Regions from separate parts of the Kitasatospora sp. NPDC004745 genome, predicted to be linked through region 2. Evidence: riboswitches for the same ligand, from Rfam matches in the RefSeq annotation. Region 2 holds a riboswitch; each other region holds the start of a gene.

Region 1 (3,266 bases), on a different contig from region 2:
GAGCGGTACCGGGGCCGGGTAGGGCGGCAGGGCGGTGGGGGTGGTGAGGTCGTCGACCTTGTCCGCCAGGAAGCCGAACAGGACGGGGGCCAGGGCCGGGACGGCCCGGTCGCGCTGGCCGAGGGAGCGGTCGGTGACGGGGCGCAGCAGCTCCGGGTCGTACGTCGCGACGGCCGCTTCGAGCTGGGCGTGCAGGTCGCCGTCCGGGTCGAGCGCGGGCGCCGCCTGGCCGAAGGCGTAGGTGGGGGACCCCGGGTCGAGTTCGGCGGCGCCGGTGGCCACCAGCAGGGTGGGGCGGTCCAGTGCCGCGCCGTAGAAGGAGACCGATCCGTGGTCGCCGATCAGCAGGTCGGCGGCGACCAGGGCGGTCTGCCAGCCCTGGTGCGGGGGGATCAGCCTGAGGCCGGAGCCCCGGGCCGTGGCCAGCAGCAGTTCGGGGTCGTGCCGGTCCCAGACGTTGGGGTGCAGGACCACGGCCACGGCGTACTCGTCGGCGGGGAGCGCGGTGACCAGCCGGCGCGGCAGGTCGAGGCAGTGCGCCGCCAGGGAGTGCCTGCTCCAGGTGGAGGTGACGACGACGAGGCGCCGGCCGTCGACGGCCCCGAGGGCGGCGCGGTAGGCGTCCCGCCGGCCGCGGCTGGCCAGCATCCTGGCGAAGGTGAGGTCGCCGACCTCCCGTGCGTGCGGCAGCGCCTCGGGGCAGGTGGCCGCCAGCCGCTCGAACTGCTCCTCGTGGGACAGCCCGATGACCGCGGGGAAGACCCGCCCCCGGTGGGTGAGCTCCTGACGGGACAGGCCGGCGGCACTGACCCCGTCCCCGGTGGACTCGGCGACCAGGCGGTTGTAGCCGGCGCCGTGGGGGAGGACGACGAGCGGGGCGCGCAGCCGGTGCATGGAGGCGTGGACCGCGCAGGACACCGCGAGGTCGAACTCGTACCGGACGGCCTCCTCCCACGGGATGACCGTGACGGCGGGTTGCTGGTCGGCCAGGTAGGGGCCGAGGCCCGCCGTGAACGCCGAGCCCGGGTTGACGGTGAGGTAGCACCGGACGCCGAGCTGCGGGCGGACGAGCAGGGTGAGCACGTCGAGCACCCGGGTGGCCGAGGTGAGCGTGCGGGCGACCGCGAGGACGCGGGCCCGGACGGGCCAGGTCTCCCAGCGGTCTTCGTCGGGCCAGGGCCGGGGCCGGCGCCGCAGGCGGTTCAGCACACGAAGATCGTACTCATCCGGCCCCGCTCCGGCGGGTCCGTCCGGGGCGGGTCAGCCGGTGGCAGCGGTGGGTTCGTGGTGGTCGGCGGCGGCGCAGGGGTCGAGGAGGGGGCGCAGGGCGTCGTCGACGAGCCGGTAGCGCACGACGCGTCCGTCGCGGTCGCCGGTGACCACGCCGGCGGTGCGGAGCAGTCGGAGGGCCTGGGAGACGGCGGGGTCGCGCATACCGGTGGCGACGGCGAGGTCGGTCACGGCGAGCGGGCCGGCGCGGTGCAGGGCGAGCAGGAGGGCGAGCCGGCCCGGGTCGGCGAGCAGGGAGAACCGCTCGGCCCAGGTGCGGACGTGCGCGGTGTCGCCGATGGCGGCGATGGCCTCGCAGACCCGGTGTCCGTCGATGGTGCGGTGGTCCGCGCGGTCGGCCGGTACGAGATGCATGTGGACATTCTCGCAGGCCGGGGCCTGTGATCCTGGACACCTGCGCAGGTGCGCAGCCTTGCATGGGTGGAGCCGGGCCCCCTACGGTGTTGCCCGCCGTGGTGCTCGGGAAGACCGGTGACGGACCCTCAGGGGTCCCAGTCCGGAGCGGCCCTCGCCACTGTGATCGGGGGGAGTCGTCCGTATCCACGACGCCACTGGGCGCTTCGCGCGTCTGGGAAGGCGGGTACGGGTGCCCCGTAAGCCAGGAGACCGGCCACGGCATCTCACGAAGTCTTTCCACGAGGTGCTGGAGCGTGATCCGCGTATGACCCTGCCCGAAACCGCCGACCCCGGGGCGCCGGCGACGCCGTCCGCACTGCCGACGTTCCGCTGGAAGCGCGAGGACACCGTCCGCACGGCCGGACTGATGGGCGTGATCCTGGCCATGCACGTCGTCGCGTTCGGGACGCTGTTCTTCCTGGTCGCGCCCCACAACTACGCGGTCGGTACCCAGGTCTTCGGGGTGGGCCTGGGCATCACCGCGTACACCCTCGGCATGCGGCACGCCTTCGACGCCGACCACATCGCGGTGATCGACAACACCACCCGCAAGCTGATGGCGGACGGCAAGCGCCCGGTGTCGGTGGGCTTCTGGTTCGCCCTCGGGCACTCCTCGATGGTGGTCATCATGGCCGCCCTGGTGGCGGGCGGCGCCCAGCTGGCCAACACCCTGATGGACGACGAGTCGACGACCCACCAGTGGCTGGGGATGGTCGGCACGACGGCCTCCGGCGCGTTCCTGTACCTGATCGGCGCGCTCAACCTGGCGGCGCTGGTGGGCATCCTCAAGGTGTTCCGGGCGATGCGGGCCGGGAAGTACGACGAGGCGCAGCTGGAGGAGCACCTGAACTCGCGCGGCTTCCTGGCGAGGGTGCTGAACCGGGCGACGCGGTCGATCACCCGGCCGGGGCAGATGTTCCCGGTGGGCATGGTGCTGGGCCTGGGCTTCGACACCGCGACCGAGGTCACCCTGATGGTGATGGCGGGCTCGGGCGCGGCGGCCGGGCTGCCCTGGTACGCGATCGTCTGCCTGCCGCTGCTCTTCGCGGCCGGGATGAGCCTGTTCGACACGCTGGACGGGACGTTCATGAACTTCGCGTACCAGTGGGCCTTCTCCAACCCGGTGCGCAAGGTGTACTACAACCTGACGATCACGGGGCTGTCGATCGCGGTGGCCTTCGTCATCGGCACGATCGAACTGGTCGGCGTGCTGCACGAGAAGCTCGACCTGACCGACCCGGTGAGCGGCTGGATCGCGGACATCTCGCTGGACAACGTCGGGTACGCGATCGCCGGGCTCTTCGTGGTGGTCTGGGCCGCGGCGATCGGCTACTGGAAGCTGGCCGGGGTCGAGCAGCGCTGGCAGCCGTCCGAGCAGTGACAGCCCCGTACCGGTCGGCCCGGGGTGCGAGCCGGGGCGTGCGGGCAGCGGCGACGTGCCCCCTCGGGAGTGCTCGGCGGGCGGAACGGGGTGCGGCTTCGTAGGCTCGACGCATGTCTGATGCGTACGCGGGTCGGCGGGAGCGGGTGAGGGAGCACTGCAGTGCGGCCGGGGCCGATGCGGCGCTGATCACCCGGGC
Region 2 (3,266 bases):
CGGTTGGCCCGGCGCTGGCCGCGGCTGAACTCCAGGTAGCTGCCCGGCTGTTGGGCCGCATCCTCGGTGCGGGCCGGGCGTGCCGGGCGGACCCGGTCGGCCTCGGGTCCGTCAGCGGCTTCGGTGGCGGCTTCGGTGGCGGTTCCGGCCGCGGTGAGGCTCCGGTAGGCCGTGGTGATGTCGTTGACGGCGATCGCGCTGGAGAGGCCGTCGGTGACCAGGTGGTCGCAGGAGAACCAGACGGTGGTCGACTCCGGCCGCACCACCGCGCCCATGGTGATCAGCGGCCAGGAGAGGGTGTCCACCTCCTTGAACGCGTCGTGGAGGTGGCGCTCGACCTCCGCGGGCGTCTCCAACGGGCCGGCGTAGACGTGCTTGAGGGCCACCTCCCCGGGCGACAGGACCTCGCAGCCGAGGTCCCCGCCCAGCGGCTGGTAGACCGCCCGGAGCACCTCGTGACGTCGCACCAGGTGGAGCAGCGCGACCGCCAGCGCGTCCAGGTCGACCGGACCGGCCAGTTCGAAGCTGGCCGCGACGTAGGAGCGGATCGGCTCGTCGACGCTCTGGGCGTGCTGGGCCACGGTGAAATGTTTCGCCTGGTTGTAACCGGTCATCCGGCGCGGGGCGGGGTCGCCGCCGGTCAACGGGACCAGGTGCCACCGGTGGGCCTCGCCCGGGCCGATCTCGGAGTCCTCGACTGAGATCTGGAGCATGTCGCCCTCTTCTGCCGCTGTCGTCGTCGGGTGGTACCAGAGCGGTCGGATGTCGGCCCACCAGCTGGTGCCGTACCAACGCGACGGCCCGGCGCTCGGATACGGGCAGCCGCCGTTCGGGTGACGGTGACCGGACGCCGGGGCCGTGCCCTCCGGCGCGTCCGCGGACCGGGCTCGGCCCGCCGGGATCCCCTCACGGCTGGGCCGTCGGCGTACGAGCGCACGCCGGAGCTGCGGGGACCCGCGGTCGAACGGCGGGTCGAGCGCCGCGTCGGAGTGCGGTCGGGCCCGTCGCGGTGGGCGGATTCCACGGCCGCCGCGACGGCCGGTGCCGCCGGGGGACCGGCCACGTCTCACCCCGTGGACACGTGGTGGGATTTCCGCGCCCCCGGCCGCGGGTTCGCACTAGGCTGGCCGGGCAGCTGGTTCGCCCTGTCCGCCAGGCAGGCGCGTCGCAAGAGGGAACCCGGTGACGCCATTCACGTGGCCATTCCGGGACTGCCCCGCAGCGGTGAGTGGGAACGACCGCCGTCATACGCACTGGGCCCGGACGGGCCTGGGAAGCGACGGCCAGTAGGTGACCGCCCTGACCAGGGCGGCCGCGCCCGCGAGTCCGAAGACCTGCCACTGCCCGCACGCGACCGATCGCGCGCGGACATCCCGGTGACCTCGTGGGCGGGTCGGCGTGCACACCAGGCGGGTCCGGCGCATCCCTGCGCCCGCGGCCGCGCCCGGTCGGGCACCCCTTCGCACCCTCGTCCCGTCCCCGGGGACCAGAGGAAGCAGACTCGCGAAGGAGAGTCCCTTGACGACGAAGTCCGCAGCCGCGGCAACCCGCGCCACCACCCACGGCTACCCCCGCCAGGGCCGCGACCGGGAGCTCAAGAAGGCGGTCGAGGGGTACTGGAAGGGCGCCGTCACCGCCGACGCCCTGCTCGCCACCGCCGCCGACCTGCGCCGGGAGAACTGGCGGCAGCTCGCCGAGGCCGGCGTCCACGAAGTCCCCACGGGCGACTTCTCGCTCTACGACCACGTGCTGGACACCACCGTCGCCGTCGGCGCCGTCCCCGCCCGCCACCGCGCCGCGGTCGACGCCGACCCGCTCGACGGGTACTTCGCCATGGCGCGCGGCACCCAGGAGGTCGCTCCGCTGGAGATGACCAAGTGGTTCGACACCAACTACCACTACCTGGTGCCCGAACTCGGCCCCGACACCGTCTTCACCGCCGACCCGGACCACCAGGTCGCGCAGCTGCGCGAGGCCCTCGGCCTCGGTCACGACGCCCGCCCGGTGCTGGTCGGCCCCGTCACCTACCTGCTGCTCGCCAAGCCCGCCCCCGGCGTCGCCGAGGACTTCCAGCCGATCACCCTGCTCGACCGGCTGCTGCCCGTCTACGCGCGACTGCTCGCCGAACTGCAGGCGGCCGGTGCGCAGTGGGTGCAGCTGGACGAACCCGCGCTCGTCCAGGACCGCACCCCGGCCGAGCTGAACGCCGCCGCCCGCGCCTACCGCGAGCTGGGCGCCCTCACCAGCCGGCCCAGGCTGCTCGTCGCGAGCTACTTCGACCGCCTCGGCGCGGCCCTGCCGGTGCTCGCCGCAGCCCCGGTCGAAGGCCTCGCCCTGGACTTCACCGGCCCCGCCGCCGCCAACCTGGACGACCTCGCCGCCGTCGGCGGGCTGCCCGGCAAGCGGCTCGTCGCCGGCGTGGTCGACGGGCGCAACATCTGGATCAACGACCTGGAGAAGTCGCTCGCCACCCTGGCCACCCTGCTCGGCCTCGCCGGCAGCGTCGACGTCGCCACCTCCTGCTCGCTGCTGCACGTCCCCCTCGACGCCACCGCCGAACGGGACCTGGACCCGCAGATCGCCCGCTGGCTCGCCTTCGCCAGGCAGAAGACGGCCGAGACCGCCCTGCTCGCCCGCGGCCTGCGCGAGGGCACCGGCGCGATCGCCGCCGACCTCGCCGCCAACCGCGCCGACCTCGCCTCGCGCGCCGGCTCCCCGATCACCCGGGACCCGGCCGTCCGCGCCCGGGCCGCCGCCGTCAGCGCGGCCGACGCCCGCCGCCCGCAGGCCTACCCGCAGCGCGCCGAGGCCCAACGCGCCCGCCTCGGACTGCTGTTGCTGCCCACCACGACGATCGGCTCGTTCCCGCAGACCACCGAGCTGCGCACTGCCCGCGCGGACCTCGCCGCCGGGCGGATCGACGCCGACGGCTACCGCGGGCGCATCGAGGCCGAAGTCCGCGAGGTCATCGCCTTCCAGGAGAAGGCCGGCCTCGACGTCCTCGTCCACGGCGAGCCCGAACGCAACGACATGGTCCAGTACTTCGCCGAACAGCTCACCGGCTACCTCGCCACCCGGCACGGCTGGGTGCAGTCCTACGGCACCCGCTACGTGCGCCCGCCGGTGCTCGCCGGGGACATCTCCCGGCCGCACCCGATGACCGTCGACTGGTTCCGCTACGCCCAGGGCCTCACCGACCGCCCGGTCAAGGGCATGCTCACCGGGCCGGTCACCATGCTCGCCTGGTCCTTCGTCCGCGACGACCA
Region 3 (3,266 bases), on a different contig from region 2:
TACCCGGCACGCCCCAGCTGTACCTGCCGTTGGCCGGCGCCGCCGCCGACGCCAACGGCATCTTCGGCGCCCGGGTGCTCAGCCTCTGCTTCGCCCTGCTCACCACGGTGCTGCTGTACTCGCTGACCCGCCGGCTCTTCAACGAGCGGGTGGCGATCTGCTCGATCGCCGGCTACGCGGTGGTGCAGTCGACCGTCGTCGTCGGCTTCTACGCCGCGCCCGAGGCGCTCGCCGTCCTGCTGGTCGCCCTGGCGGCCTGGGTCACGGTGTTCACCGCGCGCCGCCCGGTGGCCCTCGTCCTGCTCGCCGCGCCGGTCGCCGCCCTGGCCTGCGCCGTCGCGTACTCCGCGGTGTTCACGCTGCCCGCGCTGGTCGCGCTGGCGGCGGCCACCGCCTGGCCGCGGCGACGGCTCGGCCCGGCCGCCCTGCGGGCCCTGCTGCTCGCCGCCGGCACGGTGGGCGCCCTGCTGCCGTTCGGACTGCTCGGCAAGGTCGCCGGGTGGTCCCCGGCCCACGGGCAGGGTTCCCGTCCGGTCGGCGAGATCCTGCTGAACACCGTCCAGTGGGGCGGTCTGTTCACCGTCCTCGCGGTGGCCGGCACGATCGCGTACGCCCGCCGCGAGCAGCTGCTCGAGTCGCCGGAGAACGACGGCGTCACCACCACCCGCGCCCAGCGCGCCCTGCTGGGCACCGCCCTGACCTGCACCGCCCTGCTGGTCCCGGCGGTCCACCTGGCGCTTGGCACCTCGGGGGCGCTGTTCCGGCACCTGGGCTTCGGGATGCTGCTCGCCGCCCCGCTCGCCGGGGTCGGCCTCACCCGGCTGGTCGGCGCGCACTTCCGCCACCCGCAGCTGGGCATCCTGGTCTGGGTCGCCCTGCTCGCGCTCGGTCTGGAGCAGTCAGCGCTGCGTTACCAGAACGGGCCCGACTCCGGCCGGCTGCTCGCCGTCCTGCGGGTGCACGCCACGCCGCAGGGCCACTACCTGACCGAGGTCGACGGGCTGCCCGAGTACTACCTCGGCGCCGTCAGCCGGCCCGAGCAGTGGACGTCGGCCCGCTCCGGGACGGACTACCGGGACGCGGCGGGTGTCGAGCATCACGGCGACGAGGGCAGCGCCGCCGCGATCAAGGACGGCTACTTCACCGTCGTGGTCCTGGACAGCACCGCCCCGGCCGCCACGGACCGCGTCCTGGCGACGGCGCTGGCGAGCGGCGGGCACTACCGGTTGATCGCCCAGTTCACCTCTCCGACGGGCGATTCGAGCACCTACAAGGTCTATCTGAAGCACTGAACGGCCGCCGGGCCCACCGTGGCCCACGACACGTCGGCCACAACATATGGTGCCGCCGCAGTCAGCCGCCACTAGATGTATGCTCACTCCTGCTGTCAAAGCAGGGGAACCCGGTGCGAGTCCGGGACTGCCCCGCAGCGGTGTGCGGGCGGCTCGACAAGCCGCGCCCGCGAGTCCGAGTACCTGCCGACGGTGTGCGCCACGGCCCTCCCGCAGAGGCCGCGCCAGCACGAGCAGTACCTTCCGGGCCTCGCGGGCGGGCCGGGGACGCCACCGTCGCGCGACGCACTCCTGCGTACGCGCCGTGCTCCCCTGCCCCGTTCGGCCCGGACCCGATCACCGCCGCCGATCGCCGCCAGGAGAGAGCGCCTTGACCACCGCTGCCTCAGCCACCCTGCCCGCCCAGGGCTCCGGTTCCGCCCCCGCCGCCCCGACGGTCTCCGACCCCGGCGGCGCGCTGCTGCGGCTGCTCACCGACCGTAGTGTCGATCTCCCCCAGGTGGACCCCGGCCATGTCGCCGCCGCCGCGCTGCGCGGCCGCCACGCCGGCTCGGACTTCGCCGAGCTGCGCGGGCTGGCCGTGGACGCCGCCGCGTCGATGATCGCCGAGGACCCCCAGTACTCGAAGCTGGCCGCCCGCCTGCTCGCACTGGAGATCGTCGACGAGGCCGACAGCCAGGGCGCGACCTCGTTCGCCGCCTCGATCGCCGTCGGCCACGCCGAGGGCCTGATCGGCGACGCCACCGCCGCCTTCGTCGCCAAGCACGCCGCCGCGCTCGACGCGCTGATCGACCGGCAGGGCGACGACCGCTTCGAGTACTTCGGCCTGCGCACCGTGCAGTCCCGCTACCTGCTGCGCCACCCGATCACCCGCAAGGTCGTCGAGACCCCGCAGCACTTCCTGCTCCGCGTCGCCTGTGGCCTGGCGGTCGGCGACACCGAGCAGTCCGTGCGCGAGGTGGCCGAGCTGTACCGCCTGATGAGCCGGCTGGAGTACCTGACCTCCTCGCCGACCCTGTTCAACTCCGGCACCCGCCACCCGCAGATGTCGAGCTGCTACCTGCTCGACTCGCCGCTGGACAACCTGGACTCGATCTACAGCCGCTACGCGCAGATCGCCCGCCTCTCCAAGCACGCCGGCGGCATCGGCCTGTCGTACTCGCGCATCCGCTCCCGCGGCAGCCTGATCCGCGGCACCAACGGCAAGTCCAACGGCATCGTCCCGTTCCTGCGCACCCTCGACTCCTCCGTCGCCGCGGTCAACCAGGGCGGCCGTCGCAAGGGCGCCGCCTGCGTCTACCTGGAGACCTGGCACGCCGACATCGAGGAGTTCCTCGAGCTGCGCGACAACACCGGCGAGGAGGCGCGCCGCACCCACAACCTCAACCTGGCGCACTGGATCCCGGACGAGTTCATGCGCCGCGTGAACGCCAACCAGGACTGGTCGCTGTTCTCCCCCGCCGACGTCCCCGAGCTGGTCGACCTGTGGGGCTCCGACTTCGACGAGGCCTACCGCAAGGCCGAGCAGGCCGGCAAGGCCGTGCGCACCATCCCCGCGCAGACCCTGTACGCCCGGATGATGCGCACCCTGGCGCAGACCGGCAACGGCTGGATGACCTTCAAGGACGCCTCCAACCGCGCCGCCAACCAGACCGCGCTGCCCGGCCGCACGGTGCACTCCTCCAACCTGTGCACCGAGATCCTGGAGGTCACGGACGACTCCGAGACCGCCGTCTGCAACCTCGGCTCGGTCAACCTCGGCGCGCACGTCGCCGAGGGCGCGTCGGCGGAGGACCTGCTCGGCGCGATGGACTGGGAGCGGCTGGACGCCACCGTGCGCACCGCCGTCACCTTCCTCGACCGCGTGGTGGACATCAACTTCTACCCGACCGTCGAGGCCGGCACCTCCAACTCCCGCTGGCGGCCGGTCGGCCTCGGCGTGATGGGCCTGCAGGACGTCTTCTTCAAGCTGCG

Evidence for each region. A riboswitch is a leader RNA that binds a small molecule or an ion and turns the genes downstream of it on or off. The one in region 2 is predicted to bind cobalamin.
Region 1: it holds a riboswitch for cobalamin, as region 2 does, so the genes downstream of both, ACFYUY_RS11165 (HoxN/HupN/NixA family nickel/cobalt transporter) here and metE (5-methyltetrahydropteroyltriglutamate--homocysteine S-methyltransferase) in region 2, are expected to answer to the same signal.
Region 3: it holds a riboswitch for cobalamin, as region 2 does, so the genes downstream of both, ACFYUY_RS36295 (ribonucleoside-diphosphate reductase subunit alpha) here and metE (5-methyltetrahydropteroyltriglutamate--homocysteine S-methyltransferase) in region 2, are expected to answer to the same signal.

What each region holds. Positions count from the first base shown of each region.
Region 1 is NZ_JBIALK010000004.1:494,168-497,433, reverse strand. Features, by position in the region: gene ACFYUY_RS11175 (hypothetical protein) at 1-1,209, opposite strand, end outside; gene ACFYUY_RS11170 (metalloregulator ArsR/SmtB family transcription factor) at 1,261-1,644, opposite strand; cobalamin riboswitch at 1,727-1,920, shown strand; gene ACFYUY_RS11165 (HoxN/HupN/NixA family nickel/cobalt transporter) at 1,952-3,067, shown strand; gene ACFYUY_RS11160 (aminopeptidase P family protein) at 3,181-3,266, shown strand, end outside.
Region 2 is NZ_JBIALK010000014.1:94,742-98,007, forward strand. Features, by position in the region: gene ACFYUY_RS22735 (condensation domain-containing protein) at 1-713, opposite strand, end outside; cobalamin riboswitch at 1,137-1,340, shown strand; gene metE (5-methyltetrahydropteroyltriglutamate--homocysteine S-methyltransferase) at 1,519-3,266, shown strand, end outside.
Region 3 is NZ_JBIALK010000036.1:36,743-40,008, reverse strand. Features, by position in the region: gene ACFYUY_RS36300 (glycosyltransferase family 39 protein) at 1-1,292, shown strand, start outside; cobalamin riboswitch at 1,334-1,498, shown strand; gene ACFYUY_RS36295 (ribonucleoside-diphosphate reductase subunit alpha) at 1,687-3,266, shown strand, end outside.